2 regions of the Rhizobium sp. 01N424 genome follow, and region 2 is predicted to be linked to the other one. Evidence: predicted binding sites of a transcription regulator. Region 2 holds the regulator's gene; the other holds the start of a gene.
What was found. Region 2 encodes LexA, which represses DNA repair genes until DNA is damaged. Its sites were predicted from a motif close to TGTTCNNNNTGTGTTCNG; they were not measured.
Positions count from the first base shown of each region.

Region 1: the regulator LexA is predicted to act here: its motif matches at 9,812-9,829, upstream of recA (recombinase RecA).

Region 1 is NZ_JBFTRK010000008.1:153,521-169,203, reverse strand. It holds gene AC1DNK_RS20290 (YcjF family protein) at 1-971, opposite strand, end outside; gene AC1DNK_RS20285 (YcjX family GTP-binding protein) at 968-2,443, opposite strand; gene AC1DNK_RS20280 (SixA phosphatase family protein) at 2,520-3,014, opposite strand; gene dksA (RNA polymerase-binding protein DksA) at 3,290-3,709, shown strand; gene AC1DNK_RS20270 (flagellar biosynthetic protein FliO) at 3,786-4,892, opposite strand; gene cckA (cell cycle histidine kinase CckA) at 5,170-7,776, shown strand; gene AC1DNK_RS20260 (pseudouridine-5'-phosphate glycosidase) at 7,813-8,739, opposite strand; gene AC1DNK_RS20255 (carbohydrate kinase family protein) at 8,770-9,714, opposite strand; gene recA (recombinase RecA) at 9,956-11,041, shown strand; gene alaS (alanine--tRNA ligase) at 11,205-13,868, shown strand; gene AC1DNK_RS20240 (AraC family transcriptional regulator) at 14,001-14,852, shown strand; gene AC1DNK_RS20235 (glutathione S-transferase family protein) at 14,844-15,482, opposite strand; gene AC1DNK_RS20230 (N-acetyltransferase family protein) at 15,571-15,683, opposite strand, start outside.
Region 2 is NZ_JBFTRK010000007.1:86,757-102,439, forward strand. It holds gene lpdA (dihydrolipoyl dehydrogenase) at 1-1,363, opposite strand, end outside; gene AC1DNK_RS18295 (GNAT family N-acetyltransferase) at 1,377-1,958, opposite strand; gene AC1DNK_RS18300 (SGNH/GDSL hydrolase family protein) at 1,961-2,602, opposite strand; gene AC1DNK_RS18305 (pyruvate dehydrogenase complex dihydrolipoamide acetyltransferase) at 2,622-3,968, opposite strand; gene AC1DNK_RS18310 (pyruvate dehydrogenase complex E1 component subunit beta) at 3,984-5,363, opposite strand; gene pdhA (pyruvate dehydrogenase (acetyl-transferring) E1 component subunit alpha) at 5,379-6,425, opposite strand; gene AC1DNK_RS18320 (FtsB family cell division protein) at 6,571-6,891, opposite strand; gene eno (phosphopyruvate hydratase) at 7,036-8,310, opposite strand; gene kdsA (3-deoxy-8-phosphooctulonate synthase) at 8,465-9,310, opposite strand; gene AC1DNK_RS18335 (VOC family protein) at 9,307-10,185, opposite strand; gene lexA (transcriptional repressor LexA) at 10,390-11,103, shown strand; gene AC1DNK_RS18345 (ComEC/Rec2 family competence protein) at 11,084-13,510, opposite strand; gene gltA (citrate synthase) at 13,802-15,091, shown strand; gene lpxB (lipid-A-disaccharide synthase) at 15,123-15,683, opposite strand, start outside.

The sequences.
Region 1 (15,683 bases), on a different contig from region 2:
GCGATTCCGATGCGGGCCGTCATCAGGCCGTTGATGACACCTTCGCCAAGGCGCGCTGACAGCTTCGACGCCAGTCCATGGCCGAGAACCTGCTGCACCAGACTGTCGCCGACGGCGATCGAGCCGGTGACCGCGAGATGGGCAAGGACGTCGCGCATCAGCCTGACCATGCCAAGCGTGCCCGGCCGCCCGCCATAGAGCTCCGCCATGGCGCGGATCAACCGCGACGCCTCATAGAGCACGTAGAGGAGGTCAACGATGGCGCGCGGGCTGACAGCGGTGACGATCGAGACGCGCTTCGAGGAATTGACGATCAATGCACGCGCCTGACGGTCGAGCGGTCCGAGCAGCTCGCGTTCGGCAAGCGCCACCAGATGCGGGGCGTCGATGATGTCGTTTTCGGAGGCCTTCAGCGTGGCGCGGCCCTTGGCTGTCTCGGGCTTTGCCGAAAGCATTGCCGCCAGCCGGTTGACGAGACTGCGCGCCTTGGCCGGCCTGGTTTCCAGAATGGCCGCCTCGGCCTCGGCCTTGATCGTCTGGACGGCGGCGAGCCGCATCATGCCCGCGGTCTCGCGGATGACGATACCGATCACGGCAAGGATGCCGATCGCAAGCGCGGTAAGGGCGGCGTAGCCCAGCCAGTCGGCGCGGGAAAAGAGGTCGCGGATCAGGCTGTCGGTCCAGAGACCGAAGGCGAGCGACAAAAGCACGCCGAACGCCGCTCCGGCGATTTTCGCGAAGGATGTGCGGCGTCTGCGCGGCATTGCGACCGGAAGCGGCGCAGCATCCTTGTCGCGGTTGATGAAGGGATCATCCTCATCCGGTGTCAGGACGACGTCGGCCTCGAAGCTGGACGGCTTGCGGCGCTGCACCGGCACGGCGGTTTCCAGCGCGCGAGGCTCGTCTTCGTAAACAAAGGCTGCAGGTTTGCGCGTATTGCCAGCGGCATTTTCTGGATTGGACTTGCTCATGCGAGGCGGTCTCCAAACAGGAACTGCATGGCGCGGTCGAGGCGGATATGCGGCACCGAGAGCTTGATGCCGCCACCGGTTTCCTCGAGCTGCGGTGGCCTGAAGCGGACGACGTTGACATCCGGGAGGTGGATATCTCCCGCATTGGATTCAATGGCTGCGAACAGGCTTTCGGGGTTCTCGGGCAGGTCTCCGGGGAAGATAGCGGTCTTGCGGATGCCGTCGAAACGCACGCCGCCGATCGTCTCGCCATCGATCGGCGTGCCGACGATCACAGGCAGGTCGTGTCCGTCGCGCCTGACGGTCGCCTCGCGGGTGGCGCGCACCGAGGCAAGCGCCATGACGTCGATGCCCGCGCCGGCCATGCCGATGCGGTGGACGGCGCGTTCGACGAGGCGCCGCGTCAGGGCGTCGAGCCGGTCGTGGCTTTCGTGATGCAGGTGGTCGGCCTTGGTGGCGGCGACCAGCACCCGGTCAATACGGCGGCCGAGAAGCGAGGAGAGGAGCGAGTTGGTTCCCGGGCGGAAGCAGGCCAGCACGTCTGTCAACGCCCGTTCGAGATCCTGCACGGCTTCGGGGCCGCGGTTGATTGCCTGCAGCGCATCGACAAGCACGATCTGGCGGTCGAGACGGGCAAAGTGCTCGCGGAAGAACGGTTTGACGACGACCGATTTGTAGGCCTCGTAGCGCCGCTCCATCATCGCCCAGAGCGAGCCCTTTTCGGCCCGGCCTTCGGGCGGCAGGAGCAGCGGCGCGAAGGTCAGTGCCGGTGAGCCGTCGAGATCGCCCGGCAGGAGGAAACGGCCGGGTGGCAACGTCGAGAGCGAACGTTCGTCGGCCTTGCAGGCCTTCAGATAGGCGGCAAAGGACGTTGCGAGGTCTCGGGCCTGCATCTCATCGGCCGCCGCGTGAAGATCGGCTGCCTGTGTTAGCTCGAGCCAGGTCTTCGAGAGTTCGGCGCGGATGCCGGTGCGGGCGAGCGCCAGGGTATCCTCGCTGAAAGTCCGGAAATCCTTGGCGAGCAGCGGCAGGTCGAGCAGCCATTCGCCCGGATAGTCGACGATATCGATCGACAGGCGCCCTGGCGAAAACATGCGGTTCCAGCCGCTGGCGCTCTGATAGTCGATGGTGACCCGCAGTTCTGAGATGGCGCGGGTGGAATCCGGCCAGACGCGATCCTTCACCAGCGCGCGGATGTGATCTTCGTACTGAAAGCGCGGAACGCCGTCATCAGGCTGCTCTTCGAGGCGTATCGCCGAAACGCGGCCCGATTGCACCGGTTCGAACAGCGGCAGGCGGCCGCCATGCAGGAGGTTATGGACCAGGGAGGAGATGAAGACCGTCTTGCCGGAACGGGATAGACCGGTGACGCCGAGACGGACGGTCGGATTGACCAGACCCGTGGCGCGGTCGGTGAGGTTATCGAGTGCGATGCGGGCATCGTCAGCGAAGGAGGTCAAGCTTGGCGGCAAGGCGGTGTCCCGGTTGTCATTGCTCAAGCATATAGGATGGCGAGGCCGCCGGAAAAAGAACCGGCATGCAACCGCGTCAGCCGCTCAGAAATTCACGCAGCTTCCAGGCGGCGGCCGCTGCGTCGAAATCCAGAACCGCAAGGCCGCCGGCGGGAAAGCCGCCGGGCAGGGCGCGCAGCAGCTGTTCGTGGCCGATCAGCGCCTCCAGCGTCTGCTCGATCGTCGGATTATGGCCGACCAGCATCACCGCATTGCTTTCCTGCGTATCGAGGAGCTCGAGATAGACATTGGGGGCCGCGTTATAGAGTTCGTCGATATAACGCAGCTCCAGAGACAGGCCCATGGCGCGATGGACGGCATCGGCCGTCTGGCGGCAGCGCTTCGCCGTCGAGCTCAGGATAATGTCCGGACGGTAGCCCTTGTCCGCTGCGCGGTCGGCGAGGATCTCGGCATCGCCGTATCCCTTTTCGCTCAGGGCGCGGTCGAAATCGCGTTGTCCGGACTGCGCCCACGCGGCTTCGGCATGCCGCAACAGGTAGATTCGCGAAGGCGTATGCAAGGTTGCGGCCATAGAAAAATCCACGTGCGAAGGAGCCTTTTCAGTAGCCGCCGGGTATTGCCGGCGTCAACCGGTGACGTGCCGTGGTGGTGCAAAAGCGCTGGGCCTACACGGCTTGTTGAAGGCGGGGTGAGAAAGCGAATCTGGAATAGTGGTGAGAAAATAGACTGTTAGCCTAAAAATATGACAGATTTAAAAATCTGTTTACATGTCGTATTTGGCTTGAATCGATATTGGCGCATGAGATATACAGCCCGCCACATGAGATGTTCTTCAGGAGAATCGCGTTGAGTGAGAAGATCGATCTTAGCAGCTACGTTCCCTCGGAAGACGAGGAGTTCATGAACGTAAACCAGCGAGCATACTTCCGCACGAAGCTGGTCGCATGGCGAAATGACATCCTTAGAGAAGCGCGCGAGACACTGGATCATCTCGCTGAAGAAAGCGCCAACCATCCCGACCTCGCGGATCGGGCATCTTCCGAAACAGACCGCGCCATCGAACTTCGAGCGCGTGACCGTCAGAGAAAACTGATTTCCAAGATCGATGCTGCCCTGCAGCGGATCGAGGAAGGCACTTACGGCTACTGCGAGGAAACCGGCGAACCGATCGGCCTCAAGCGCCTCGACGCCCGCCCGATTGCCACATTGTCGATCGAGGCGCAGGAACGCCACGAGCGCCGCGAAAAGGTTTATCGCGACGAATAAGCGTCCTGGGAGCAGGCATAAAATAAAAGGCACCGCATTGCGGTGCCTTTTTCGTTTTGGCGGTCTGACTGACCGGTTACTTGTCTCGGTTGACGCTCATCTCGCCGAAGATGCGCGCCACTTCCTTCTGCAGTTCGGCATCGGCGCCGGTGACCGGCGGTGCTTCCGGGTCGCGGCGCTGCAGGTTGACCGGCTGCGGCGCGATGGTGCGGATCGGCGCGCTCTGAATGGATCGCGCCGGCTGGACGACGCGTTCGGCGGCCAGCGTGGTGTTCATCTCTTCTTCGAGAATGCGCTGAAAATCGCCTTTCGGCTGCTGTGGCGGCGCTCCCGCATCGGCGGTCACCACCGGATGGCCCTCCGAAACCGTCGGCAGGCTTTGTGCCGGCGGTGTCAGCACTTCGGGTTCGATACGCGCCTGTTGCGGCAGGACGCGGGCGCGAGCGGCATCCAGGACATCGGCGGCATTGGTGGTTTCGAGCGACGGTGCCGGCTGCGGCTGCTCCATCGGGCGGACGGTGATCGTTGGCGGGACACGGTTTTCTGCCGCGGCAATGACCGGAGGAGCGGTGATGGCCGGAGTGGGAGCCGGTGCAGGGGGAGCAGGAGCGAAGGCGGGTGCTGCGGCGGCGGATGCGATGGGTTGCGGGCGGCGCGGCTCGATGAAAGGTGCCGGAGCGGGCGCAAGGGCAGGGATGTAGGGCTCGGCCTCTTCCTCTTCGAAGATCGCCACCGGTTCCGGCTTCGGTTCAACCCGGGGCTCCGGCCGCTGTTCGGGGACGGCGCGGAGTGCAGGGCGTTCGGCCACGGCCGGGCGCCGTTCGATTGCGGGAGCTGCCGGTTGTGACACCGGCGCCGGGCGGAGCTCAGACGACGGTTTCGCCTGTTCGGCGCCCTCAGGGAGGATGCGGCTTTCGATGACGATATCGCTGGGGCCGCCGATCATGATCAGGTGCTCGACGTCGTCGCGGCGCACCAGCACGAGGCGGCGGCGGGTATCGACGGCAGCGGCGTCAAGAACTTGCAGGCGGGGCTGGCGGTTCTTGCCGCCGCGCACGAAAGGCGAGGGTGCGCGGTTGCGCATCAGCCAGAGCACGCCGATCAGGACGACCAGGCCAAGGCCGACGCCGCCTGCTGCTAGGAGGAAACGGCTGCCGTAGTCGCTCACTACGCTGTCAAACATGATCTTAAACTCCCCTATACGCAGGCCGCATCATGAAGGCTTTTCAGTTCCTTAGGCAATAGGCTGTGTGCTTGTCCAGTCACGCCCGTGCGAGAAGATCGCCTCAGAAGCCCGATGGCTTGCGAAACTGGCGCTGTTCCTTGTGAATTCAAGCGTTCCGGCGGTACGGCACTGTTTTTGCAAGGCCTACAAATTGCTAAGAAGGAACGAACGCCTGATTCCTGCTTTGTCTTCCGGTGACAAAGCGCCATGCCGGATCGGCGCATGCGAGGACTAGATGACGACACCGCGTCAGGCTGACGACTACAATTCCCCGATCGTGGATCGAGGAGGACGTTCCGGCACGGCTATCCGCATCCTCCTCCTGGCGCTGGTGCTGATCGCCGCTGCCGCCGCCTTCGTGGTGTTCAAGAGTTCGCTCGACAACGAGATGGTGCTCGGCGTTCTCGGCGTGCTGGCCATGGTCGGTATCTTCTTTCTGGTGTCGTCGGTGATCGGCTTCATAGAAGTGATGCCCCAGCGCCAGTCCGACAGCCTGGCCCGCTCGTTTCTCAACAGTCACCCGGATGGTTCGCTGATTACTGATGACAAGGGCCGGATCATCTATGCCAACGGCGCCTATGGAAAACTGACCGGCGCGCGCAAGGCAACCGAGGTGCAGACGCTGGAAGCGCTGCTGTCGCGTCACCGCGAGTCCAATGAGGCGCTCTACCGTCTGTCGAACGGGCTGCGCGAGGGCCGTGAAGGGCAGGAAGAGTTCCGGCTGCTGCGGGCGCTCGGACCATCGCCGAATGGTTCTGGGGCGCACTGGTACCGTCTGAAGGCGCGTACGCTGAAGACCGAGGAGAGCGGCAGCAAGCCGCTGCATATCTGGCAGATCAGCGACATCACTTCGGAGCGCGACGATCAGGAGCGCTTCTTCAAGGAATTGCAGAACGCCATCGACTATCTCGACCATGCACCGGCCGGCTTCTTTTCCGCCGGGCGCAAGGGCGAGATTTTTTATCTCAACGCGACGCTGGCCGAATGGCTTGGTCTCGACCTGACGAAATTCATACCGGGCTCGATGACCATCGGCGACGTGGTGGCAGGCGAGGGGCTGGCATTGATCCAGTCGGTTCAGGCCGAGCCGGGTCTGAAGAAGACCGATACGCTGGATCTCGATCTGAAGAAGTCGAACGGCCAGAGCCTGCCAGTGCAGATCGTCCACAGCGTCACGTCGATGCGCGACGGTGCGCCGGGCGAAAGCCGGACGATCGTGCTGCGGCGCGAACCGGGCACCGAGAACGAGCAATCCGCCTCGGCCGCCGTCATGCGCTTTACCCGCTTCTTCAACAATACGCCGATGGCGATCGCCTCCGTCGATGGCGAAGGCCGGATCCTGCGCACCAATGCGCCGTTCCTGAAGCTGTTCTCCGGCCTGGTATCGCGCGATGACGTCGACAATGGCGCACGGCTTGAAGCGATCGTCCAGCAAAGCGATCGTGAACGGCTGCAGAGCGCGCTCGACGCCGCCAAGGACCGGCAGGGCGACATTCCGCCGATCGATTCCCGCACGCCTGACGACGATGCACGCCATTTCCGCTTCTACATCAATGCCGTCATCGACCAGAGCGACGAAGCGCCGGAAGAGGCGGCGATCGTCTATGCCGTCGAGGTGACCGAGCAGAAGGCGCTTGAGGCGCAGATGGCGCAGACGCAGAAGATGAACGCAGTCGGCACCCTGGCGGGCGGCATCGCACATGACTTCAACAACGTGCTGACGGCGATCCTGCTATCCTCCGACCACCTGCTGCTGCAGGCGCGGCCGGCCGATGCGAGCTTCGCCGATCTGATGGAAATCAAGCGCAATGCCAACCGCGCGGCGGTGCTGGTGCGCCAGCTACTGGCCTTCTCGCGCAAGCAGACGATGCGGCCGTCGGTGCTGAACCTGACGGATGTCGTCGGCGATCTGCGCATGCTCGTCGACCGGCTGCTGTCGGGCACCAACGTCAAGCTCGATGTCGAATATGGCCGCGATCTCTGGCCCGTCAAAACCGACCTCTCTCAGTTCGAACAGGTGCTGATCAACCTCTGCGTCAACGCCCGCGACGCCATGCCCGAGGGCGGCAAGTTGACGGTGCGGACACGCAACGTGACGGCGGATGAAGTCGCGGCCTTCAACTATTCCTATATGCCGAACGAGGACATGGTTCTTGTCGAGGTCAAGGATACCGGCACCGGTATCGCGCCCGAGATCATGGACAAGATTTTCGAGCCGTTCTTCACCACAAAGGAAGTGGGCAAGGGAACCGGCCTCGGGCTGGCGATGGTCTATGGCATCGTCAAGCAATCCGGCGGCTATATCCAGCCGGAGTCCGAAGTCGGCAAGGGAACCACCTTCCGGGTGTTCCTGCCGCGCCATATCGTTGAGCCGGTCATAGCTGCCGAGGGGAGCGCAGACGGCTCTGTTGCCAGCAACGTCGTGCAGATGCCTGTCGCGGTGCAGCCGGAGCAGCCGGAAGACCTGACCGGCAACGCCGTCATTCTGCTCGTCGAGGATGAGGAGGCGGTACGCCGCGGCGGCAAGCGGATGCTTGAGACCCGCGGCTATACGGTTCACGAGGCGGGATCGGGCATCGAGGCGCTCGACATTCTGGAAGAACTCGACGGCAAGGTGGACATCGTCGTTTCCGACGTCGTCATGCCGGAGATGGATGGGCCGAGCCTGCTGCGCGAGCTGCGCAAGACATATCCGGATATGAAGTTTGTCTTCGTTTCCGGTTATGCCGAAGATGCGTTTGCGCGCAATTTGCCGGAGGGATCGAAATTCGGCTTCCTGCCGAAGCCGTTCTCGCTGAAGCAGCTGGCCGTCGTCGTCAAGGAAACGCTCGACAGCAAATGACGGGAGGCGTTTCCGCCTCCCGGGTTTTCAATTCATTCAGGCGTCCAGCGCCACGGCGATTTCGGCCGCCAGCCGCGCGTTGTTTTCCACCAGCGCGATGTTGGTCTTCAGGCTCTGGCCGTCGGTCAGGTCGAAGATGGTGCTGAGCAGGTAAGGCGTGACCGCCTTGCCGGTGATTTCGTCGCGCTCGGCGCTATCGAGCGCACGCTCGATATAAATCTCCATCTCCTCGCGCGGAATTTCGTCGGCTTCCGGAACCGGGTTGGCGATCAGCATGCCGCCATCGATGCCGAGCTGCTCGCGGGTCGTCTGGAAATTGGCGATTGCCGCCGGGCTGTTCAGGGTCAGCGGGCTCTTCAGGCCTGACTTGCGCGACCAGAAGGCCGGGAATTCTTCGTTCTCATAGGTGACGACGGGAACGCCGGAGGTTTCCAGCACTTCCAGTGTTTTCGGAATATCGAGGATCGCCTTGGCGCCGGCGCAGACGACGATGACGCCGGTGCGGGCAAGCTCTTGCAAGTCGGCCGAAATGTCGAAGCTCTCTTCGGCGCCGCGATGCACGCCGCCGATGCCGCCGGTGGCGAAGACCTTGATGCCGGCACGCGCCGCAGCAATCATTGTCGCGGCCACGGTCGTGGCGCCGGTGCGGCGCTCGGCGATCGAGAAGGCGAGGTCGGCGCGCGACACCTTCATGACGTCCTTTTCCTTGGCGAGCCTTTCAAGCTCTTCCGGCTCGAGGCCGATATGCAGGACACCGTGCATGACCGCGATGGTCGCCGGAATGGCGCCCTGCTCGCGAATGATCGCCTCGACGCTGCGGGCCATCTCGATATTGCCCGGATAGGGCATGCCATGAGTGATGATGGTCGATTCCAGCGCGACCAGCGGTGCACCGCGCTGCTTGGCAGCGGCAACTTCCTTCGAATAGGAGATCGGCAGCAGAGGGGAGATCGGTTTCGTCATTGTCGTTTCCAGTTCATCGATAAGCGCGCTTCAATGCAGAATTCTGGCGGCCGGAACAAGGGCCAGCGTGTCGCGGAGCAGTTCGGGCGTCAGTTTTTCACTGACGGCAAGCGGCGATTGGACGGTGACCGCTGCGGCCGCAGCGCCATGACGCACGGCTTCCTCCAGCGGCAAACCGTGCATGAATGCCGACAGCACGCCTGCGGCAAGCGAATCTCCGGCGCCCGTGACGTCGGCCACGCTATCGACTGCGGGCGGCTGCAGCGCGATCGACTGCTTGCCGGCAAAGGCGATCAGTTCGCGCTGTCCGCGGGTGACGACGCCGCCCTTCAATCCGGTGTCACCGAGCAGAGACACCCAGTCTGTCGCATCGTCAGGGCGTGTTCCGGCGAGTGCCGTGGCTTCCGCCTCGTTGAGGAACAGGAAGTCGATGCCTTCGGCACAGGCCTTCAGCTTGATCACCTTGGCTGGCGAGATGGCAATCGCCGCCACCGGTTTTCCAAGGCCGTTTGCCCGGGTGACGATGGCCGCGATCGTGTCTTCCGGCAGGTTGGCGTCGAAGAGGATCAGATCATTGTCGGCAAAGGCCTCGCGCACCGCGCGGATGGCGAGGCGGCGGGGCGAGAAATAGCGGTAGAGGTCCATATCGGCGAGCGCGATGACGAGATTGCCGTCTCGCTCGATGATCGCGGTGTAGCTAGGCGTCTTGCGGTCGAGGAAGACGAAAGGGCGGTCGTTGACACCGGCTGCATAGGCAGCCTCCGTCACCATCTCGCCGGTCGGATCACCGCCGCGCGGCGAAATCATCGTCACGTCGAAGCCGAGGCGGGCTAGATTGCGCGCCGCATTGAAGCCGCCGCCGCCGGCTTCTTCGAACCAGGATCCCGGATTGCTGGAGCCCGGCGCCGTGTCGCCGGATATGCGTCCACGCCGGTCGATATGGGCGCCGCCGAGCACGAGAATATTGCGCTTCATGCGTGAGCTCCAGAGGGGGCGATTTCGCCGAATCGAGCCATCCGCTGCAGCTCGCCGTCAGGCCGTGTCACGCTGCTAAGCCCTTGCGCCGCATCAATAAAACAAATGTAGAACACGTACTGATTTACCTTTTCGTTTCAATCATTTGAACGCCACTTGCGGAATGAGAACAAATCACGTACAAAATCGGCATCGGCGGCGACATTGCTAGAGCGGCTTCAATAACCTAAAGGTGGATCGAATGTCACAGAATACATTGCGGCTTGTAGAGGACAAATCGGTGGACAAAAGCAAGGCACTTGAAGCGGCACTCTCTCAGATCGAGCGGTCGTTCGGCAAGGGCTCTATCATGAAGCTCGGCTCGAATGAGAGCGTGGTCGAGATCGAGACTGTTTCGACGGGCTCTCTCGGACTGGATATCGCACTCGGCATTGGCGGTCTTCCCAAGGGCCGCATCATCGAGATTTATGGACCGGAAAGCTCCGGCAAGACGACATTGGCGCTGCAGACCATTGCAGAAGCCCAGAAGAAGGGCGGCATCTGTGCCTTCGTCGATGCGGAACATGCGCTCGACCCGGTCTATGCCCGCAAGCTCGGCGTCGATCTGCACAATCTCCTGATCTCGCAGCCGGATACCGGGGAGCAGGCGCTAGAAATCACCGATACGCTGGTTCGTTCCGGTGCCGTCGATGTTCTCGTCGTCGACTCGGTCGCTGCACTGACGCCGCGCGCCGAAATCGAAGGCGAGATGGGCGACAGCCTGCCGGGCCTCCAGGCGCGTCTGATGAGCCAGGCATTGCGCAAGCTGACCGCATCGATCTCGAAGTCGAAGACCATGGTCATCTTCATCAACCAGATCCGCATGAAGATCGGCGTGATGTTCGGTTCTCCGGAAACCACGACGGGCGGCAACGCGTTGAAATTCTACGCCTCGGTTCGCCTCGACATCCGCCGTATCGGCGCGGTCAAGGAGCGTGAAGAGGTGATTGGCAACCAGACGCGCGTCAAGGTCGTCAAGAACAAGATGGCGCCTCCCTTCAAGCAGGTCGAATTCGACATCATGTATGGCGAAGGCGTCTCGAAGACCGGCGAGCTGGTCGATCTCGGCGTCAAGGCAGGCATCGTCGAGAAGTCAGGTGCCTGGTTCTCCTATAACAGCCAGCGGCTCGGGCAGGGGCGTGAGAACGCCAAGATTTTCCTGCGAGACAATCCGGATACGATGCGCGAGATCGAGACTTCGATCCGCCAGAATGCCGGCCTGCTTGCGGAGAAGCTGCAGAACGGCGGACCGGATGCCAATGACGGCGATGGCGACGGCGAGCCCTGATCCTCGCCCTAGCATTTTTGCGTTCGAAACGGCCGCATTCCACCAGGAATGCGGCCGTTTCGTTTTGCAGGCGGGTTTGCCTGCTGGACAGTGGTTAATGCGGACGATAAAAGCCACTGCATTTAAGATTTGACCTGCCGTGGGCAGCATTGAAGGGCATAGCATGAGCGGTGTGAATGATATCCGGTCGACCTTCCTCGACTATTTCAAGACCAACGGCCACGAAGTCGTTCCGTCGAGCCCTCTCGTGCCGCGCAACGACCCGACGCTGATGTTCACCAATGCCGGCATGGTGCAGTTCAAGAACGTCTTCACGGGTCTTGAAAAGCGCCCCTATTCGACGGCGACGACGGCGCAGAAATGCGTGCGCGCCGGCGGCAAGCATAACGACCTCGACAATGTCGGCTACACCGCGCGCCACCACACCTTCTTCGAGATGCTCGGCAACTTCTCCTTCGGCGATTATTTCAAGGAGCGGGCGATCGAGCTTGCCTGGAACCTGATCACCAAGGAATTCGGCATCGACGCCAAGCGCCTGCTGGTCACCGTCTATCACACCGACGACGAGGCCTTCGGTCTCTGGAAGAAGATCGCCGGTCTGTCGGAGGACCGGATCATCCGCATTCCGACCAGCGACAATTTCTGGGCGATGGGCGATACCGGTCCCTGCGGTCCGTGCTCCGAAATCTTCTACGATCACGGCGATCATATCTGGGGCGGCCCTCCGGGCTCGCCTGAGGAAGACGGCGACCGCTTCATCGAGATCTGGAACCTCGTCTTCATGCAGTACGAGCAGATCACCAAGGAAGAGCGCGTCGATCTGCCCCGCCCGTCGATCGATACCGGCATGGGCCTCGAGCGCGTTGCGGCGCTGTTGCAGGGTAAGCATGACAATTACGATATCGACCTGTTCCGCGCGCTGATCGAGGCCTCCGAGGAGGCGACCGGCGTCAAGGCAGAAGGCGACCAGCGCGCCAGCCACCGGGTCATCGCCGATCATCTGCGCTCGTCCGCCTTCCTGATCGCCGACGGCGTTCTGCCGTCCGCTGAAGGCCGTGGCTACGTGCTTCGCCGCATCATGCGCCGCGCCATGCGCCATGCCGAGTTGCTTGGCGCGCGCGAACCGCTGATGTGGAAGCTGCTGCCGGCGCTGATCCAGCAGATGGGCCGCGCCTATCCGGAACTGGTGCGCGCCGAGGCGCTGATCACCGAAACGCTGAAGCTTGAGGAAACCAAGTTCCGCACGACCCTGAAGCGCGGCCTGTCGCTGCTGTCGGACGCCACGACCACGCTCGGCAAGGGCGACATGCTCGACGGCGAGACCGCCTTCAAGCTCTACGACACCTACGGCTTCCCGCTCGACCTGACGCAGGATGCCCTGCGCGCCCGCGAAATCAACGTCGATCTCGCCGGCTTCACCGATGCCATGGAGCGCCAGAAGGCGGAGGCCCGTTCGCATTGGGCCGGCTCCGGCGACAAGGCGACCGAAACCATCTGGTTCGAGCTGCGCGAGGCGCATGGCGCAACCGAATTCCTCGGCTATGCCACGGAAAGCGCCGAGGGCGTCGTCCAGGCGATCGTCAAGGATGGCGCCTCTGCTCAGCAGGCCGTCAGCGGCGACAAGGTGCAGATCGTCGTCAACCAGACGCCGTTCTACGGCGAATCCGGCGGTCAGGTGGGCGATGCCGGCATCATCTCTTCCGACAACGCCAGGATCGAGATCACCGATACGCAGAAGCGTGGCGAGGGGCTGTTCGTGCATATCGGCACAGTCGTCGAAGGCACGATCAAGACCGGCGACGCGGTTGCGATGACCGTCGATCACGCCCGCCGCTCGCAGATCCGCGCCAACCATTCGGCAACGCATCTGCTGCATGAGGCGCTGCGCGAAGTGCTTGGCCACCATGTTGCCCAGAAGGGCTCGCTGGTGACGCCGGACCGCCTGCGCTTCGACGTGTCGCATCCGAAGCCGATGTCTTCAGAAGAGCTGAAGGTGGTCGAGGATATGGCCAACGAAATCATTCTGCAGAATTCGCCTGTCACGACGCGTCTGATGAGCGTCGATGATGCCCGTGCCGAGGGCGCAATGGCGCTGTTCGGCGAAAAATACGGTGATGAAGTGCGTGTGGTTGCCATGGGCCAGGGTCTGCATGGTGCCAAGACCGGCAAGCCTTATTCGATCGAGCTCTGTGGCGGCACGCATGTGTCTGCGACCGGTGATATCGGGCTGGTGCGCATTCTCGGCGACAGTGCCGTCAGCTCCGGCGTGCGCCGTCTCGAGGCAGTCACCGGGGAAGCGGCCCGTGTCTATCTGGCCGAGCAGGACGACCGCGTGAAGACGCTGGCGTCGGCCCTCAAGGTGCAGGCAGGCGATGTGGTTTCGCGCGTCGAAGCGCTGATGGACGAGCGCCGCAAGCTGGAACGCGAACTGGCCGATGCCAAGCGCAAGCTCGCCATGGGCGGCGGCCAAAGCGGTTCGGCCGATGACGCGGTCCGCGAGATCGCCGGCGTCAAGTTCCTCGGCAAAGCCATTACCGGCGTCGATCCGAAGGATCTGAAGGGCATTGCCGACGACGGCAAGGCCAGCCTCGGCTCCGGCGTCGTGACGCTGATCGGCGTTTCCGACGACGGGAAGGCCAGCGCCGTGGTTGCCGTTACCGAAGATCTCGTCGGCCGCTTCAGCGCCGTCGATCTGGTGCGCATCGCTTCTGCAGCGCTCGGCGGCAAGGGCGGCGGCGGCCGTCCCGATATGGCCCAGGCCGGCGGTCCGGATGGATCGAAGGCTGACGAGGCGATCGAAGCGGTTGCGGCAGCGCTTGCTGGTTGATCTTCACCGGATGGTGATAGTGAAAGGCGGAGACTTCGGTCTCCGCCTTTTTTGTTCTAAGCCTGAACTCCGCAGGATTTGTCAAACCGGACTATGGTTGTCTGCAGGTGATCGATTTGCATGAGGTCTGACATGAACGGGCAAACGGCTTGGTCTCTCTATGAAAACCGCCTGAGGCGGGTTTCGGCCTATATCCACGACCACCTCGACGAGGAGCTAGATATGGAGCGGCTGGCCGATATCGCCTGCATGTCGAGCTATCACTGGCACAGGATCTACCGGGCGATCTACGGCGAGACGCTGGCGGCCACCGTCAAGCGGCTGCGGCTGCATCGCGCGGCGGGCGATATCGTCCGTACAGGTCTTGATATCAGCGAGATTGCCAAGCGATCGGGCTATCCCAATCTCCAATCCTTCAACCGCATCTTCAAATCGGTCTACGGCATGCCGCCGGCGCGCTACCGGAAAGAGGGAAGCCATAAAGTCTTCGAACCCTCGATTTCAGGAAAGGCGACAGCCATGTTTGACGTGACGTTGAAAACCATCGAGCCGATCGATCTGATCGGCGTACCGCATACCGGTTCCTACATGCAGATCAGCAAGGCGTTCGAGACGCTGTTCGGAACGCTTTATGCCCGCGGGCTGGCGTCACCCGGTATGCGGATGATCGGTGTCTATTTCGACGATCCTGATATCGTTGCTGCTGAAAAACTGCGGTCGGTTGCCTGCGTCAGCGCTGATGAGACCATCGCCGCCGAGCCGCCTTTCGTCCGGCAGTCTCTCAGCGGCGGCGAGTATGCGGTGCTGCGCCACAAGGGTCCCTATGCGGACATGCACAAGGCCTATCAGTGGCTCTATGCCGAATGGCTGCCGGTTTCCGGCCGGCAGCTGCGCGACGGGCTGATGTTCGAGGAATATCTCAACAACCCGCGCGACACGGCGCCGACCGAGCTTTTGACGGATATCTACATGCCGCTAGTGTGAGTGGGCCTTGAGCTGCATGTCCTGCATCGCTTCATCATCCAGTGCGTTGGCCCGGCGGTAGGCATCCCGGTTGGCGACGCGGCCGAGATAGTCGGCAAAGGCCGGCCGCTGCTCGAGCGAACCGAAATTCAGGCCCCAGCCGATATGCGAGCCAACATAGACATCGGCGGCCGTGAAGCGGTCGCCGGCGATATAGGGGTTGTCGGTCACGGCTTTTTCCAGCGTGTCCATGACATCGCCGAAGCTGCCATATTCGACGCTGCGGGCCTTGTCGGCAGGGGTGACGAAGCCGAGCATACGGATGGTGACGACCGATTTCAGCGGACCGGCGGCGAAGAACATCCAGCGGTAATAGGAGCCGCGCTCTTTAGGGCGCGGCGCCAGCTCCTTCTCAGGAAACGTGTCGGCCAGATAGGCGCAGATCGCAGCGCATTCGGTGACGATGGTGCCGCGATGCGAGATCGCCGGGACCTTGCCCATCGGATTGACCGAGAGATAGTCCATTCCCTTGATCGTACCGTCGAAGGTCTTGATCTCGGTGCGGTAGGGAACACCGGTTTCCTCCAGCATCCAGCGGGCGATCCGGCCGCGCGACATCGGATTTGTGTAGAACACCAGTTCTTCGGTCATCATTGTCTCCTCATCGATTGCTGATATCTGGCGCAGGCCAGCGACGCGGCAATGTCTAGGGGAGGATGCTGCCAATTTCTGTCAGCAGTCAGAGCTGCTTTCTGTACTGGATGAAGCCGGAGCGTTCGGCGATGTGATCGTAGAGGCGGCGGGCGCGCTCGTTGGTCTCGTGCGTCATCCAGTAGAGCCGGCCGGCGCCCT
Region 2 (15,683 bases):
TCAGTTCTTCTTCGGTCGTCTCCAGGTTCATGGCGACGACGAAGCCCTGAATCAGTTCGGTGACTTCGGCACCGACCATGTGGGCGCCGAGCAATTCGCCGGTCTTCTTGTCGAAGATGACCTTGACCATGCCCTGGTCTTCGCCGAGCGCGATGGCCTTGCCGTTGGCAACGAAGGAGAAGCGGCCGACGCGGATATCGCGGCCGGCTTCCTTGGCCTTGGCTTCCGTCAGACCGACGGAGGCGACCTGCGGGTTGCAATAGGTGCAGCCCGGGACCTTGCTCTTGTCGGTCGGATGGACGTTCGGCAGGCCGGCGATCTTCTCGATGCAGACGACGCCTTCATGCTCGGCCTTGTGAGCGAGCATCGGCGGACCGGCAACGTCGCCGATCGCGTAGATGCCGGGGACATTGGTCTTGCCGTAGCCGTCGATGACGACGCAGCCGCGGTCGGTCTTGACGCCGAGCGCCTCGAGGCCGAGGTTTTCGATATTGCCCTGGACACCGACGGCGGAGATCATCCGGTCCGCAGTGATCTGCTGGACCTTGCCGTCAGCCGTCTCGACATGCGCGGTGACGCTGTCTGCCGATTTCTCGACCTTGGTGATCTTGGCACTGGTGAAAATCTTCAGGCCGCGCTTTTCCAGCTGCTTGCGGGCGATCGCGGTGATCTCGGCATCTTCGACCGGCATGATGGTCGGCATGACTTCGACGACGGTGACGTCGACGCCCATCGAGCGGTAGAAGCTGGCGAACTCGATGCCGATGGCGCCCGAGCCCATGACGATCAGCGACTTCGGCAGAACATCCGGCTTCAGCGCTTCGAAATAGGTCCAGATCAGCTTGCCATCCGGCTCAATGCCCGGCAGCGCGCGCGGACGGGCGCCGGTGGCGATGATAATGTGCTTGGCGGTGTAGGTGCCGCCCTCGGCCTTGATGTTCTTCGGCAGCGGATGCTGCGGCTCGACAACAGGCTTCGTCGACTTGGAGACAACAATCTCGCCAGGCTTGGTGATCTTTGCCTCGCCCCAGATGACGTCGACCTTGTTCTTCTTCATCAGGAAGCCGACGCCGGCATTCAGGCGGCCGGAAACGGCGCGCGAGCGGGCGACGACGGCCTTGGTGTCGGCCTTGACCGACCCTTCGAGAACGAGGCCGTAGTCCTTCAGGTGGTTCGAATGATCGAGGATTTCGGCGGAGCGCAGCAGCGCCTTTGTCGGGATACAGCCCCAGTTGAGGCAGATGCCGCCCAGGTGCTCGCGCTCGACGATCGCGACCTTCAGACCGAGCTGACCGGCGCGCACCGCCGCGACATAGCCGCCCGGACCCGAACCGATGATGATGACGTCGTAATTCTCAGCCATGTTTCCTGCCTTTTTATCCGGCGAGGCGGGTCAAAAGCACCCACTCGTGTTTCCTGCTGCTCTCGAAAATCGGCACGGCATCCGCGCGATCCGCTTCCGAGAAACCATTCTTCTTGTACAGCGCCAGCGCTGCCTCATTGTCGCTCGATGTGATCAGGCTGACCGGCAAACCATTTGCCTTGTCGATCTGGTCGCCGAGCAGTTTCATTCCAATGCCGATGCCGCGCAGATGGCGGTAGACGGCCAGCGTACCGATGAACCAGCCGCCGGCGACCGTCTTCTGCATGGTGATCACAGGCACCAGCGCCGGGCGATCCGTTTCGATGGCGCTGATGCCAGCGCCCAGTTCGTAACCCACCGCCGCTCCGGCGATTTCGCCATAGGCTTCGGCGACAACAGCATTCTGCCAGCTGCCCCACTCGCCATCCCGGCTCATCTTCAGCCGGCCCTGCTCGAGAGGCGTATCGACCTTGCCGCCGGAGACCTCGGAGAACCAAAGCCAGGAGGCGAAACCGTGAGAGCCGATATCGACGAGGATCGCGAGTTCCGCCGCATCCCGCCGTTCCGCCGGCCGCAGCGCGGCGAAGGTGCCCACGGTCAAACTCCCAGCATCATCCGGACGACCGATTCCAGACCGCGCCCGAGAGCGCGGGTATTTTCCGCATCGAGATGCACGCCATCGAGCGGCGTGGTTCTCGCAACCGAACTGCCGTCGAAGAAACCGCAGCCGAGCTCGTCGGCGAGATCGCGATAGAGGGTCGCAAGCTTTGCCGACTCCTCGACACCACCGGCAAAGGACGCCGCAAACGGCGCGTTCGCCGTCTCGCATAGAACCGGCGGCGCGACGATCAGGATATCCGGCCCGTCGAACTCGAAGGGCCAGGCGTGATTGCGGATCAGCCGCACCAAGCGGGCGATGCCCTGGCAGGCGGCAAAGGCCGAACCCGCCACGACAGGCTTCATGTCGTTGGTGCCAAGCAGCAGGATGACGAGATCGAGCGGTGCATGCGTCTGCAGGATGGTCGGCAGCACATGGGCACCGTTGCGGTCGCAATCGGCCAGATGGTCGTCGAAGGCGGTGGTCCGGCCGTTCAAGCCTTCAGCGATGACGCGCGTGCCGTTGCCGAGCGCTGCCTGCAGCACGCTCGGCCAACGATCCTCGTAGGCATGGCGGCCTATCGTCTCGGCGCTGTAGCCCCAGGTCAGCGAGTCACCATAGCAAAGAACGGTCTTCGTCATTTCCGCCTCCGCTCAATGCTCAGACGAGCATGCCCATCGGGTTTTCGATATAGCCCTTGAAGGCCTGCAGCAGCTGCGCGCCGAGCGCACCGTCGACGCAGCGATGGTCGGTCGACAGGGTGACGCTCATGACCGTTGCAATGGCCATCTCGCCCTTCTTGACGACGACGCGCTGCTCGCCTGCGCCGACCGCCAGGATCGTTGCATGCGGCGGGTTGATGACGGCTGCGAAATCCTTCACGCCCATCATGCCCATGTTCGAAACCGAGGTCGTGCCACCCTGATATTCTTCAGGCTTCAGCTTGCGATCCTTGGCGCGCTTGCCGAGGTCCTTCATCTCGTTGGAGATGGCAGACAGCGTCTTCAGCTCGGCCTTGCGGATGATCGGGGTGATCAGGCCGCCGGGGATCGAGACGGCGACGCCGACATCGGCATGCTTGTGCTTGACCATGTTGTTGTCGGTCCAAGAGACGTTCGCATCCGGAACGTCGCGCAGTGCCAGAGCCATCGCCTTGATGACCATGTCGTTGACCGAGAGCTTGTAGGCCGGTGCGCTGTCCTTGCGGGGCGCGGCATCGTTCAGTTGCGCGCGAAGCGCCATCAGCGCGTCGAGTTCGCAATCGACGGTGACGTAGAAGTGCGGCACGGTCTGCTTCGATTCTACCAGACGGCGGGCAATCGTCTTGCGCATGTTGTCATGCGGCACGAGCTCGTAGGAACCCTGCTCGAAGAGCTTGAGAACGGCTTCTTCCGAAGCACCCTTCGGGGCGGCAGGAGCGGCAGCGGCCTGAGGTGCAGCTGCAGAAGCAGCAGGCGCAGCCGCCTTGGCACCACCACCGGATACGGCAGCTTCGACATCGCTCTTGACGACGCGGCCATGCGGGCCGGAGCCGGTGACAGCAGCGAGATCGATACCGGCTTCCTTCGCGAGGCGGCGTGCCAGCGGCGAAGAGAAGGTGCGGTTGCCAGACGATGCAGCAGCAGGTGCTGCGGCCGGAGCCTGCGCCGCAGGGGCGGCTGCTGCCGGGGCAGCTGCGGCTTCAGCCTTCGGTGCCGGGGCAGCTTCGGCCTTCGGAGCCGGCGCGGACGAGCCGGCGCCGCTTGCGGCCGCCTTCACGTCTTCACCCTCGGCGGCCAGAACGGCAATCAGCGCGTTGACCTTGACGCCTTCCGTGCCAGCAGGAACGACGATCTTGGCAACGGTGCCTTCATCGACCGCTTCGACTTCCATCGTCGCCTTGTCGGTTTCGATCTCGGCGATGACATCGCCAGACTTGACCGTATCGCCTTCCTTGACCAGCCACTTGGCCAGGTTGCCTTCTTCCATCGTCGGAGAGAGGGCAGGCATCGTGATGTTGATAGGCATCGAAATACCCTCCCCTTATTTGTAGCAGACGGTCTTCACTGCCTGGACGACTTCGTCGACATTCGGCAGCGCCAGCTTTTCGAGGTTTGCGGCGTAAGGCATCGGAACGTCCTTGCCGGCGATCGTCAGGACCGGTGCGTCGAGATAATCGAAGGCCTGCTGCATGACGCGGGTGGCGATTTCGGTGCCAACCGAGTTCTGCGGGTAGCCTTCTTCGACGGTAACCAGGCGGCCGGTCTTCTTGACCGATTCGATCACCGTCGGAAGGTCCATCGGGCGCAGGGTGCGAAGGTCGATCAGTTCGACGTCGATGCCGATCTTCTCGAGTTCAGCGGCTGCCTTGACCGCATAGGTCATGCCGATGCCGAAGGAGACGATGGTGACGTCCTTGCCCTGGCGGTGAATGCGGGCCTTACCGATCGGGAGGACGAAATTATCGAGCTTCGGCACGTCGAAGTGCTGGCCGTAGAGAATTTCGTTTTCGAGGAAGACGACCGGGTTCGGATCACGGATCGCGGCCTTCAGCAGGCCCTTGGCGTCGGCTGCCGTGTAGGGCATGACGACCTTGAGGCCCGGTATCTGGCTGTACCAGGAGGCATAATCCTGGCTGTGCTGAGCGCCGACGCGTGCGGCGGCACCATTCGGGCCGCGGAAGACGATCGGAGCGCCCATCTGGCCGCCGGACATGTAGAGCGTCTTTGCAGCCGAGTTGATGATCTGGTCGATCGCCTGCATGGCGAAGTTGAAGGTCATGAACTCGACGATCGGCTTCAAGCCGGCCATCGCAGCGCCGACGCCGACGCCGGCAAAGCCGTGCTCGGTGATCGGGGTATCGATGACGCGGCGAGCGCCAAATTCCTGCAGCAGGCCCTGGGTCACCTTGTAGGCGCCCTGATACTCGGCCACTTCTTCGCCCATGACGAAGACGTTGTCGTCGGCGCGCATTTCTTCGGCCATCGCGTCGCGAAGCGCTTCGCGAACGGTCATGGAGACCATCTCGGTGCCGGCGGGGATTTCCGGATCGTTCGGTGCTGCTGCCTTCGGTTCAGCCGGAACCGGTGCTGCGGCAGGCTTGGCTTCTGCGGCCGGTGTGGGAGCAGCGGCAGGTGCCGGTGCAGCAGCGGGTGCGGCCGAGATGTCGGAAGCCGATTCGCCGTCCTGCAGGAGGATCGCGATCTTGGCATTGACCTTGACGTTTTCGGTGCCGGCCGGAACCAGCAGCTTGCCGATCACGCCTTCATCGACGGCTTCGACTTCCATCGTCGCCTTGTCGGTTTCGATTTCGGCAATCACGTCACCCGAGGTGACCTTGTCGCCTTCATTCTTGAGCCACTTAGACAGCGTGCCTTCTTCCATCGTCGGAGAGAGGGCGGGCATGAGGATATCGATAGGCATTGGTTCCCTCCCCGATTAGAGCAGAATGTCGGTGTAGAGCGCGGATGCATCCGGCTCCGGATCGTTCTGGGCGAAATCGGCACTGTCGGCGACGATGTCGCGGACGTCCTTGTCGATCGCCTTCAGATCGTCTTCGGAGGCCCAGCCCTTTTCGACGAGGCGCTGGCGCACCTGCTCGATCGGATCATGCTCCGAGCGCATCTTCTGCACTTCGTCCTTGGAACGGTACTTGGCCGGGTCCGACATGGAGTGGCCGCGGTAGCGGTAGGTCAGCATTTCCAGGATGATCGGGCCCTTGCCGGAGCGGCAATGATCGAGCGCCTCGTCGGCGGCAGCCTTGACGGCGCGCACGTCCATACCATCGACCTGTACGCCCAGAATGCCGAAGCCGGAGCCGCGCAGCGAATAGTTCGACTGTGCGGTGGCGCGAGCCGTGGAGGTGCCCATGGCGTAGCGGTTGTTTTCGACGATATAGATGATCGGCAGCTTCCAGAGTGCCGCCATATTGAAGCTTTCGTAGACCTGGCCCTGGTTAGCCGCGCCGTCGCCGAAATAGGCGACGCTGACCGAGTCATTGCCGCGGTAGCGGTTGGCAAATGCCAGGCCGGTGCCGAGCGAGACCTGCGCGCCGACGATGCCGTGTCCGCCGTAGAAATGCTTTTCCTTGGAGAACATGTGCATCGAACCGCCCTTCCCGTGGGAATAGCCGTTGCGGCGGCCGGTCAGTTCGGCCATGACGCCGCGGGCGCTCATGCCGGTTGCCAGCATGTGGCCGTGGTCACGGTAGGCGGTGATGACCTGATCGCCATCCTTCTGCGCCATCTGCATGCCGACGACGACAGCTTCCTGACCGATGTAAAGGTGACAGAAACCACCGATGAAGCCCATGCCGTAAAGCTGGCCGGCCTTCTCTTCGAAGCGGCGGATCAGCAGCATCTCGCGGTAAGCCTTGAGCTCCTCGTCGCGATCGAAATCGGCGACAGGACCACCATTCGAGGCCTTGGCTGCGGATTTTGCGCTGGTCTTGCGGCTGGAAACGGTCGCGTTCTTTCGCGGCGCCATTCAACCCTCCCTATGGGTTTGTGGTTCTTAGGTGGCGCGTACCATAGGGAAGAAATATGGCCACAGCAATGCCATAAATGCATGGCACGTATTCAGGATTAAGCCACTGATAATTCTATATAATTAACGATTAACTTGTTTTCAGTTAATTGGAATATGAATTGAATATGACGACCTCGTCGGCGCGTGACACATTCAGCTGGTAACGGGCTTTTTCGTCTAGCATATCCTTGTCGAGAGAGCCATCACTCAAAAGCGCGACCTGCTGCTCGATATGCTCGCGCTTGGCCTTCAGCGTCGCAAGCTCCTTCTCGCGGGCGATGCGCCGCTGCTCGAAGACTTCGGTCGCACGCAGGCCGTAATCGCCATGGATGCAATGATAGCCGAAATAGGAGAGAAAGGCGATCGTCATAGCCGGAACAACGAACCGGCCGATCTTCTTTTTCTTATGATGCTTTGTCCACATACGCACACATGCTCTAAAACGCATTACCTATGCGATGACAGTAGCGCTGAGAGATTAACCGTCCGTTGACTATGAATTCTTGCGAGCAAGAAAAAACCCGCGCCGGTGAAGCGCGGGTTTCAAGGCATTGATCGCTAACGGCTATCAGCCGCGGATGATCGAGCGGCCGGCATAGCGGGCCTGCGGGCCGAGGCCCTCTTCGATGCGGATCAGCTGGTTGTACTTTGCCAGACGATCCGAGCGCGACAGCGAGCCGGTCTTGATCTGACCGCAGTTGGTGGCAACCGCGAGATCGGCAATCGTGGAATCTTCGGTTTCGCCCGAACGGTGCGACATGACGGCGGTGTAGGCTGCCTTGTGCGCAGTGTTGACGGCGTCGAGGGTTTCCGTCAGCGAGCCGATCTGGTTGACCTTGACGAGGATCGAGTTGGCGACGCCCATCTTGATACCGTCGCGCAGGCGGGCCGAATTGGTGACGAAGAGATCGTCGCCGACCAGCTGAACCTTTTTGCCGGCCAGATCGGTCAGAGCCTTCCAGCCGTCCCAATCGTCTTCAGCCATGCCGTCTTCGATCGAGATGATCGGGTACTGGGCAGCGAGCTGCGCCAGGTATTCGGCCATTGCGCCAGGCTCCAGCGTGCGGCCTTCGCCTTCCAGAACGTACTTGCCGTCCTTGAAGAATTCGGTCGAGGCGCAGTCGAGGCCGAGATAGATGTCTTCGCCCGGCTTGTAGCCAGCCTTTTCGATCGACTTCATGATGAAATCGAGGGCTTCAGGCGCGCTCTTCAGGCCCGGTGCGAAACCGCCTTCGTCGCCGACGTTGGTGTTGTGGCCCTGAGCCGAGAGTTCCTTCTTGAGGACGTGGAAGACTTCCGAACCCATGCGGACGGCTTCACGGATCGAGTCGGCGCCGACGGGCAGGATCATGAATTCCTGGAAATCGATCGGGTTGTCGGCATGAGCGCCGCCGTTGATGATGTTCATCATCGGAACAGGCAGCAGGTGGGCGGAAGCGCCACCGACATAGCGATAGAGCGGCAGGCCGGCAGCTTCGGCAGCAGCCTTGGCGACGGCCAGCGAAACGCCGAGGATGGCGTTGGCGCCGAGGCGCGACTTGTTCGGCGTGCCGTCCAGTTCGATCATGATGTTGTCGATCTGGATCTGGTTTTCGGCGTCGATGCCGCCGATGGCGTCGAAGATTTCGGTGTTGGCAGCTTCGACGGCCTTTTCGACACCCTTGCCGAGATAGCGCTTGCCGCCATCGCGAACTTCGACGGCTTCGTGCGCGCCGGTCGACGCACCCGACGGAACAGCCGCGCGGCCCATGCTGCCATCTTCCAGATAAACGTCGACCTCGACGGTGGGGTTGCCACGGCTATCGAGAATCTCGCGGGCGATGATATCGGTAATTGCAGTCATGGGTTTCTTCCTGCTCGGTGGGTGGGATAAATCGTTTGAAATCGTCTTAATCGAAGGCACGCAAATTACAATGGCCGTTTTTGAGCCGCCTAACATGCCTTCGTTTCCAGCCTCATTCGAGGCCTATTACAGGATCATGTCAGCCTTTTGAACGTCAGGCCGCTTTCGCGATGGCGTCGAAGGCGAGAAGCTTTTCGAGAAGCCGCGGCATGTCCTTCAGATAGACCATGTTCGGTCCGTCGGACGGCGCGTTGTCCGGGTCTTCGTGCGTTTCGACGAAGACACCCGCGACACCGACGGCAACGGCGGCACGCGCCAGGGTCTCGACGAATTCGCGCTGGCCGCCGCTCGAACCGCCCTGCCCGCCCGGCTGCTGCACGGAATGCGTGGCGTCGAAGATAACGGGAGCGCCAAGTGCAGCCATGATTGGCAGCGAGCGCATGTCCGATACCAGTGTGTTGTACCCGAAGGAGGCACCGCGTTCGCAGAGCAGGATGTTCGGATTGCCGCTGGCATTCAGCTTGGCGAGGACATTCTTCATGTCCCAGGGCGCCAGGAACTGGCCCTTCTTGACGTTGACGATCCGGCCGGTCTTGGCGGCAGCAACGAGAAGGTCCGTCTGGCGGCTGAGGAAGGCCGGGATCTGCAGGATGTCGGCGACGGTTGCCACCTGCTCGCACTGCTCTTCCGTGTGGATATCGGTCAGAACAGGAAAGCCGAATTCCTTCTTCAGATCGGAGAAGACTTCGAGCGCCTTTTCAAGACCGATGCCGCGCTCGGCAGAAAGCGATGTGCGGTTCGCCTTGTCGAAAGACGACTTATAGACGAGGCCGATACCGAGCGACTTGCAGAGTTCGCTCAGAACACCGGCGACCATGAAAGCATGGTCGCGGCTTTCCATCTGGCAGGGACCGGCGATCAGCGACAGCTTGCCCGTATTCGAAAAAGTAACGCGTCCAGCACCCTCGCCGGCGACGACTTCTGCATTGGTATTTGTCATTGGGTCTCCTCGAAGGCAAAGATTGCGCCTTGTCCCGGCGCCGGCTTCACCAGCAGACGATTGTTCATACTGACATGGGTGATCCCGTTAGCAGCCAAATGCGCCGCTGTCACGGCCAGATCACCGACCGAAAACACGATTGCGCGCGCCCTGAGGCCGTTATCGGTGACAAGTGGCTCGGCATCGAAATAGGCCTCCATGCCCTCGCTCGAGAAGATGGAAAGTCTCCCGTTCGGCAATTCGAAGTATAGGCCGAGTGCCGCCTCCTTAGGCTCCACTCCACCGCTGGCCGTCTCCAGAAATTCGGCGAAGGCCTGCGGATCCTCAGCGCTCAGGGCAATCTCGCTGATGCCGGTGACGCCGTTTGCATGGGTTTCCAGTGCCTTGCGATCGGCCGGAAAGGCGTTGATCCGCTGGCAGGCGAAGAAGAAGACATCGGGTGCCCGGAGATCGGCGGCAAAGGCGAGCTTGAAGGCGCCTGTCGCCTGTGTTCCGTCGGGCATGACGATCGGCCGCGAGAATTCGACCATATCACCGCCGCTCAGCTGTGCGCCGTCATAGGAAGCCTTGTCCGCATCGGCATCATCGGTGCCGAAGACAACAGCCGAAAAGCCGTCATCGCCGCAGCGGAAGCGGAAGGCCTGATCGCGGGCGACGAAGCTGTTGCCCTTCGCGACGGCCGCGTCGCACTCCGCCTGGTTGGCGACACCGAGCGGTTCGAGATAGGTCCTGTCGGCAAGGAAGACGCAGGCATTCTCCGTTCCGAACGGATGACGGCCATCGGCCGCGACGGTGAAACCGAGACGGCCGAGTCGCTCGCGGGCAACATCTATATGGGTGACGGGCAGTACCAGATGATCGAGCGGATGCGTCATGGCGGTTCCCTCCGGTGAAGCCGGCAGAGATTTGCACTCCCTGCCCGGCAAAGCGCAAGCGTGGATCACCAATCCGGCAAATAAACTTTCAAAAACGACGAAAAATCATCGGAAGTTTTACCAATATTTAGGCACTTGCGGAACACATATGGAACATATAGTGTCCGTTCTGGCTTTGTTTCACGAATCTGGGGAAAGACTTCGATGCTGACGCGCAAACAACAGGAGCTTCTCCTCTTCATTCACGAGCGGATGAAAGAGTCCGGCGTACCGCCGTCCTTCGACGAAATGAAGGACGCGCTCGACCTGGCTTCCAAGTCGGGCATCCATCGCCTGATCACCGCGTTGGAAGAGCGCGGTTTCATTCGCCGCCTACCGAACAGGGCGCGCGCACTCGAGGTCATCAAGCTTCCGGAAGCCTACAGCCCGAGCATTCAGCCGCGCCGCGGATTCTCGCCGAGCGTCATCGAAGGCAGCCTCGGCAAGCCGCAGCCGGTCGCGCCGCCGAAGCCGGCGAACGAGGACAATCACACGTCGATCTCCGTGCCGGTCATGGGCCGGATCGCAGCCGGTGTGCCGATTTCGGCGATCCAGCAGAACACCCACGACATTACAGTTCCCGCCGACATGCTCGGAAACGGTGAGCACTATGCTCTTGAGGTCAAGGGCGACTCCATGATCGAGGCCGGCATCTTCGACGGCGACACGGTCATCATCCGCAACACCAATACCGCCAATGCCGGTGATATCGTCGTTGCGCTCGTCGATGACGAAGAGGCAACACTGAAGCGCTTCCGCCGCAAGGGCGCGTCCATTGCGCTCGAGGCCGCCAACCCGGCTTACGAAACCCGCATTTTTGGACCTGACCGCGTCAAGGTTCAGGGTAAGCTCGTCGGCCTTATCCGCCGCTATCACTGAGCGGTTCGCTTTCACCAAAAGCTCCACTGCGCCAGTCATAGGCGCGGTGGCGGGTCCAGGGACGATCGAGACCCTCGAATGATGTGGTGATTTCGGCGATCCCATTGGGGAAACGAAGCTCGACAGCGCCTGTCTTCCGCAGTGTCTCCCCGGTGAAAAGCAGGGCGCCTGAGCGGCAGGTATCGAAGCGCAGGCGAACCGGTGTGACGACGATATCGGATATGTCGCAGGCTGGGCCAAGGAACGCCGCATTCTCGATCACGGTCAGGATCGAACCGTTGTCGAGCTTCGCTGTACACCAGGCCTTTTTCACGCATGAGAAGCGCTCGCCCGTCGCACTGGCCTTGATCGCGTTCATGGTGTCGTTCTGCTGTGCCTCCGTCAGTTTCAGCCTTTCACCGCGCGGTGCGGTGGGAATATCCGGGAGCGCCGGGAACGCCGGTGACAGATGCTTATCGATCACCAGAGCGCGCCTCCATTGATCAAAGATGAAGCCCGGTGGCCGCTCGCGATTGGTGGCGAGGCCGTTGTCGCTGACGATGCCCGCCATGCTCCCGTCCTCGGCAATCACGATTTTCGGCGGCGGAGGACCTCCCAACATCGCGGCGGCTGTCGTCGATGCCATCAAGATCGCGGTGCCGAGATGGCGCATGCGGCTGCGCAGCAAAGTCAGCAGCAGGAAACCTGTCACCGCCGCGGGAAAGTACCAAGACGCCAGGCGCCCGACGCCGATATCGCCGCCCCATGAGGCAACCGTCCTGGCGATGGCGATCACCAGATCGAGCCCGAAACCCGTCACCTGCCACGCCCATGCATCGAGACCGAAGGGCATCAGCAGCATGGCAATGAGGCCGAACGGCATGATGATGAAGGAGATAATCGGCATTGCGGCGAGATTGGCTGGCAGGCCATAGGCCGTCAGCCGGTGGAAGTGCTCGACCGAGAACAATGCAGTCGAGAAGCCGCCGATGACGGAGGTCAGCAGGATGCCGCCGAAGAACGCGGCGGCGGAAGACAGCATCCTGACGGCGCGAAACTTTGCGAAGGGCCGGTCGCGCACCGGCCTCTCCTTCCAGAGCGCATAGCCCGCGACGAGGGCCAGTGTCGCGGCGAAGGACATCTGGAAGCTTGGCCCCATGATCTCCGAGGGTGAGAGGATAATGATCACCAGCGCCGACAGGGCGACGTTGCGCAGACTGATCGACGGCCGGTCGAAGAAGACCGCCGCCAGCATGATCGCCATCATGATGAAGGCGCGTTCGGCAGAGACAGCGAAGCCCGAGATCAGAAAATAGGCGGTGACGGCGGCAAGCGCACCGGCTGCGGCGATCTTCTTGACGGGATAGGCCTGGACGACAGCCGGAAACAGGCTGAGCACGCTGCGGAAGCCGACGAAGAAGATGCCTGCCGACAGCGCCATGTTGAGACCGGAAATGGCAATGATATGCGCAAGCCCGGATTGGCGCAGCGCCTCGGTCGTCTCGCTCGAAATGGCGCGGCGCTCGTCCGTGACGAGAGCGGCGGCGAAAGCGCCGGTGTCGCCAGGCAGGATGCCTCTGATACGATCGCCGATGCCGCTTCTGAGGCGATAAAGCCATTCAATAGCGCGATCCTGCATCGATCCGGGCTCGGGTTCGGCCGCTGGCACCACGGCAGGGGCACCATAAAAGAAACCGTTGCCACCGACGCCGTCGAAATAGGCACCGAACGAAAAGTCGTTGAGGCCGGGAAGAGCAGGCCCAGACGGCGGCGTCAGCCTTGCCCGGCCTTTCAGCCAAGTCCCGGTTTCGAACTCCGCTTTCTGGCCGCGCGCAATCACGGTCACCTGCTCTGGCGGTCGCTTCAGCGCCGGGTTCTCCGTCGCCTTGAGCGCCAGCAGATACCGCCAGCCGCCGCGGCCATCGCTTTCCCGCCGCTCTACGCGGCCTGTCAGCGTCGTCGTTACCGCCGAATCGAGAACGACAGTACCAGCTCTCCAGGTCTCGAATTGTGCGGCGAGGATGCCGGCAGCAATCAACGTCATGGAGGCCACGCAGATCCGGCTCCACTGCCGGCTGCGATCGGTCACGGCGAGCAGCAGAAGCAGCACGACCGCGCATGAAAGCGGCACAGCCGGTGAAATGTCTGCACCGCAGGCAAACCAGAGAAGGGAGCCCAGTCCGAGCGCCACCGGCGCAAACAACATGCGGCCGCCATAAGCCAGCTCTTCGACAGCGCAGGCCGGCAGGCTTTGCACAACACGGCGCTGCAGCGACCGAAGAGCATGAATAGAAAGCTGCCGGCGGTGACCTAGATTAACAGGTGCGAGGAGAGAGCCCGCTGCAGGCGGCATCAGCAGCGTCTGCGGCAATTTGGCCGCGGCGCCGATGGTGATCGTGCTGACGTCGCTGGTTTTCAACTCCGGCATGCAAAGAGCCTGATGACCCGATAGAATACAACCAGAATGCAACCCTGCGCGCGTTTCAGCAACAATAATCGATTGAAAAATGATGAAAAAACGTGAGTGCAAAAAGCCTAAATAAATCATCGGCTTCCGCTATGCGTTTACAGCATCGCAGGAGTGCCTAAAAGTTGATACTGCGATGCACAAAATGGCGTCACGGTAACTTGGCATTAGGCGCGCTATCATATAGCAATCTGAGCGGACGCTTAACCCTATGGCGCTTTTATGGCGCCGCCGCCAATTTGGAGGATCAGAATGACGGATCAAAGCGCAACAATCAAAATCGGCGACAAATCCGCCAATCTTTCCGTAAAGAGCGGAACGATTGGGCCTGATGTCATCGATATCGGCGCACTCTACAAGAACACCGGTTCCTTCACGTACGATCCTGGTTTTACCTCGACCGCATCCTGTGAATCGAAGATCACCTACATCGATGGCGATGAAGGCGTTTTGCTGCACCGCGGCTATCCGATCGAGCAGCTGGCCGAGCACGGCGACTTCCTCGAAGTCTGCTATCTGCTGCTCTACGGCGAACTGCCGACCGCTGCGCAGAAGAAGGACTTCGATTACCGCGTCACGCACCACACCATGGTGCATGAGCAGATGAGCCGCTTCTTCACCGGCTTCCGCCGCGATGCACACCCGATGGCCGTCATGTGCGGCTGTGTCGGCGCCCTGTCGGCCTTCTATCACGACTCGACCGACATCACCGATCCGCATCAGCGCATGGTCGCTTCGCTGCGCATGATCGCCAAGATGCCGACGCTGGCCGCCATGGCCTACAAGTATCACATCGGTCAGCCCTTCGTTTACCCGAAGAACGACTTGGACTACGCGTCGAACTTCCTGCGCATGTGCTTTGCTGTCCCTTGCGAAGAGTACACGGTCAATCCGGTTCTCTCGCGCGCCATGGACCGCATCTTCATCCTGCATGCCGACCACGAGCAGAACGCTTCGACCTCGACCGTTCGTCTCGCCGGCTCTTCAGGTGCAAACCCGTTCGCCTGCATCGCGGCCGGCATTGCCTGCCTCTGGGGTCCTGCCCACGGCGGCGCCAACGAAGCGGCTCTCAACATGCTTTCGGAAATCGGCTCCGTCGATCGTATCCCTGAATATGTTGCCCGCGCCAAGGACAAGAACGATCCGTTCCGCCTGATGGGCTTCGGTCACCGCGTCTACAAGAACTACGATCCGCGCGCCAAGATCATGCAGAAGACGACGCATGAAGTTCTCGGCGAACTCGGTATCAAGGACGATCCGCTTCTCGAAGTGGCGATGGAACTCGAGCGCATCGCGCTAACCGACGAGTATTTCATCGAGAAGAAGCTCTACCCGAACATCGACTTCTATTCGGGCATCACGCTGAAGGCTCTCGGCTTCCCCACGACCATGTTCACGGTTCTCTTCGCTCTCGCCCGCACCGTCGGCTGGATCGCGCAGTGGAACGAGATGATCGAGGATCCGCAGCAGCGTATCGGCCGCCCGCGCCAGCTCTATATCGGCGAAGCGGAGCGCAACTACGTTCCGGTCTCCAAGCGCTAGGCGCCTGTATCGGTGAAACAAAAAAACCCGGTCATTTCTGACCGGGTTTTTTCTTGTCCAGAGTCTCGAGAACGACCTCGGCCGCCTTTTGTCCTGGCGGTTTGTCCGTCTGCATGCGCTGCCAGACGAGATCGAAGCCCGAGCTCATCGCGCGGCGCTGCAGCGTATCCGCCGACAGTCGCTCCATCCATCGCGACAGGCTGCCGCCGCGGACAACCTCGTTGATATATTCAGGCACGACCGCGTAGTCGGCGATCAGGTTCGGAATGGCAGCCGTCCAGGTCTTGATGCGGCCCGTCAGCAGCTTCATGATCCAGTCGATCTTGTAGGCCGACACCGTCGGCACGCCGGCGAGCCCCAGCTCCAGGATCACCGTTCCGGATGCGGCCATCGCTGCGTCGGCTTCGGCGAAAGCCTGCCACTTCGCCTCGCTGCCGACAAGGATCTCCGGCTTCACCGGCCAATCCTTGATCATCTCGCGCACCTGCGCCTCGCGCCTCGCAACGGTAGGCAACATGAACCGCATCTCGCCGTTGCGCGAGACAAGCTCATTCACTGCATCGCCGAAATGCGGCAAAAGACGGTTGATCTC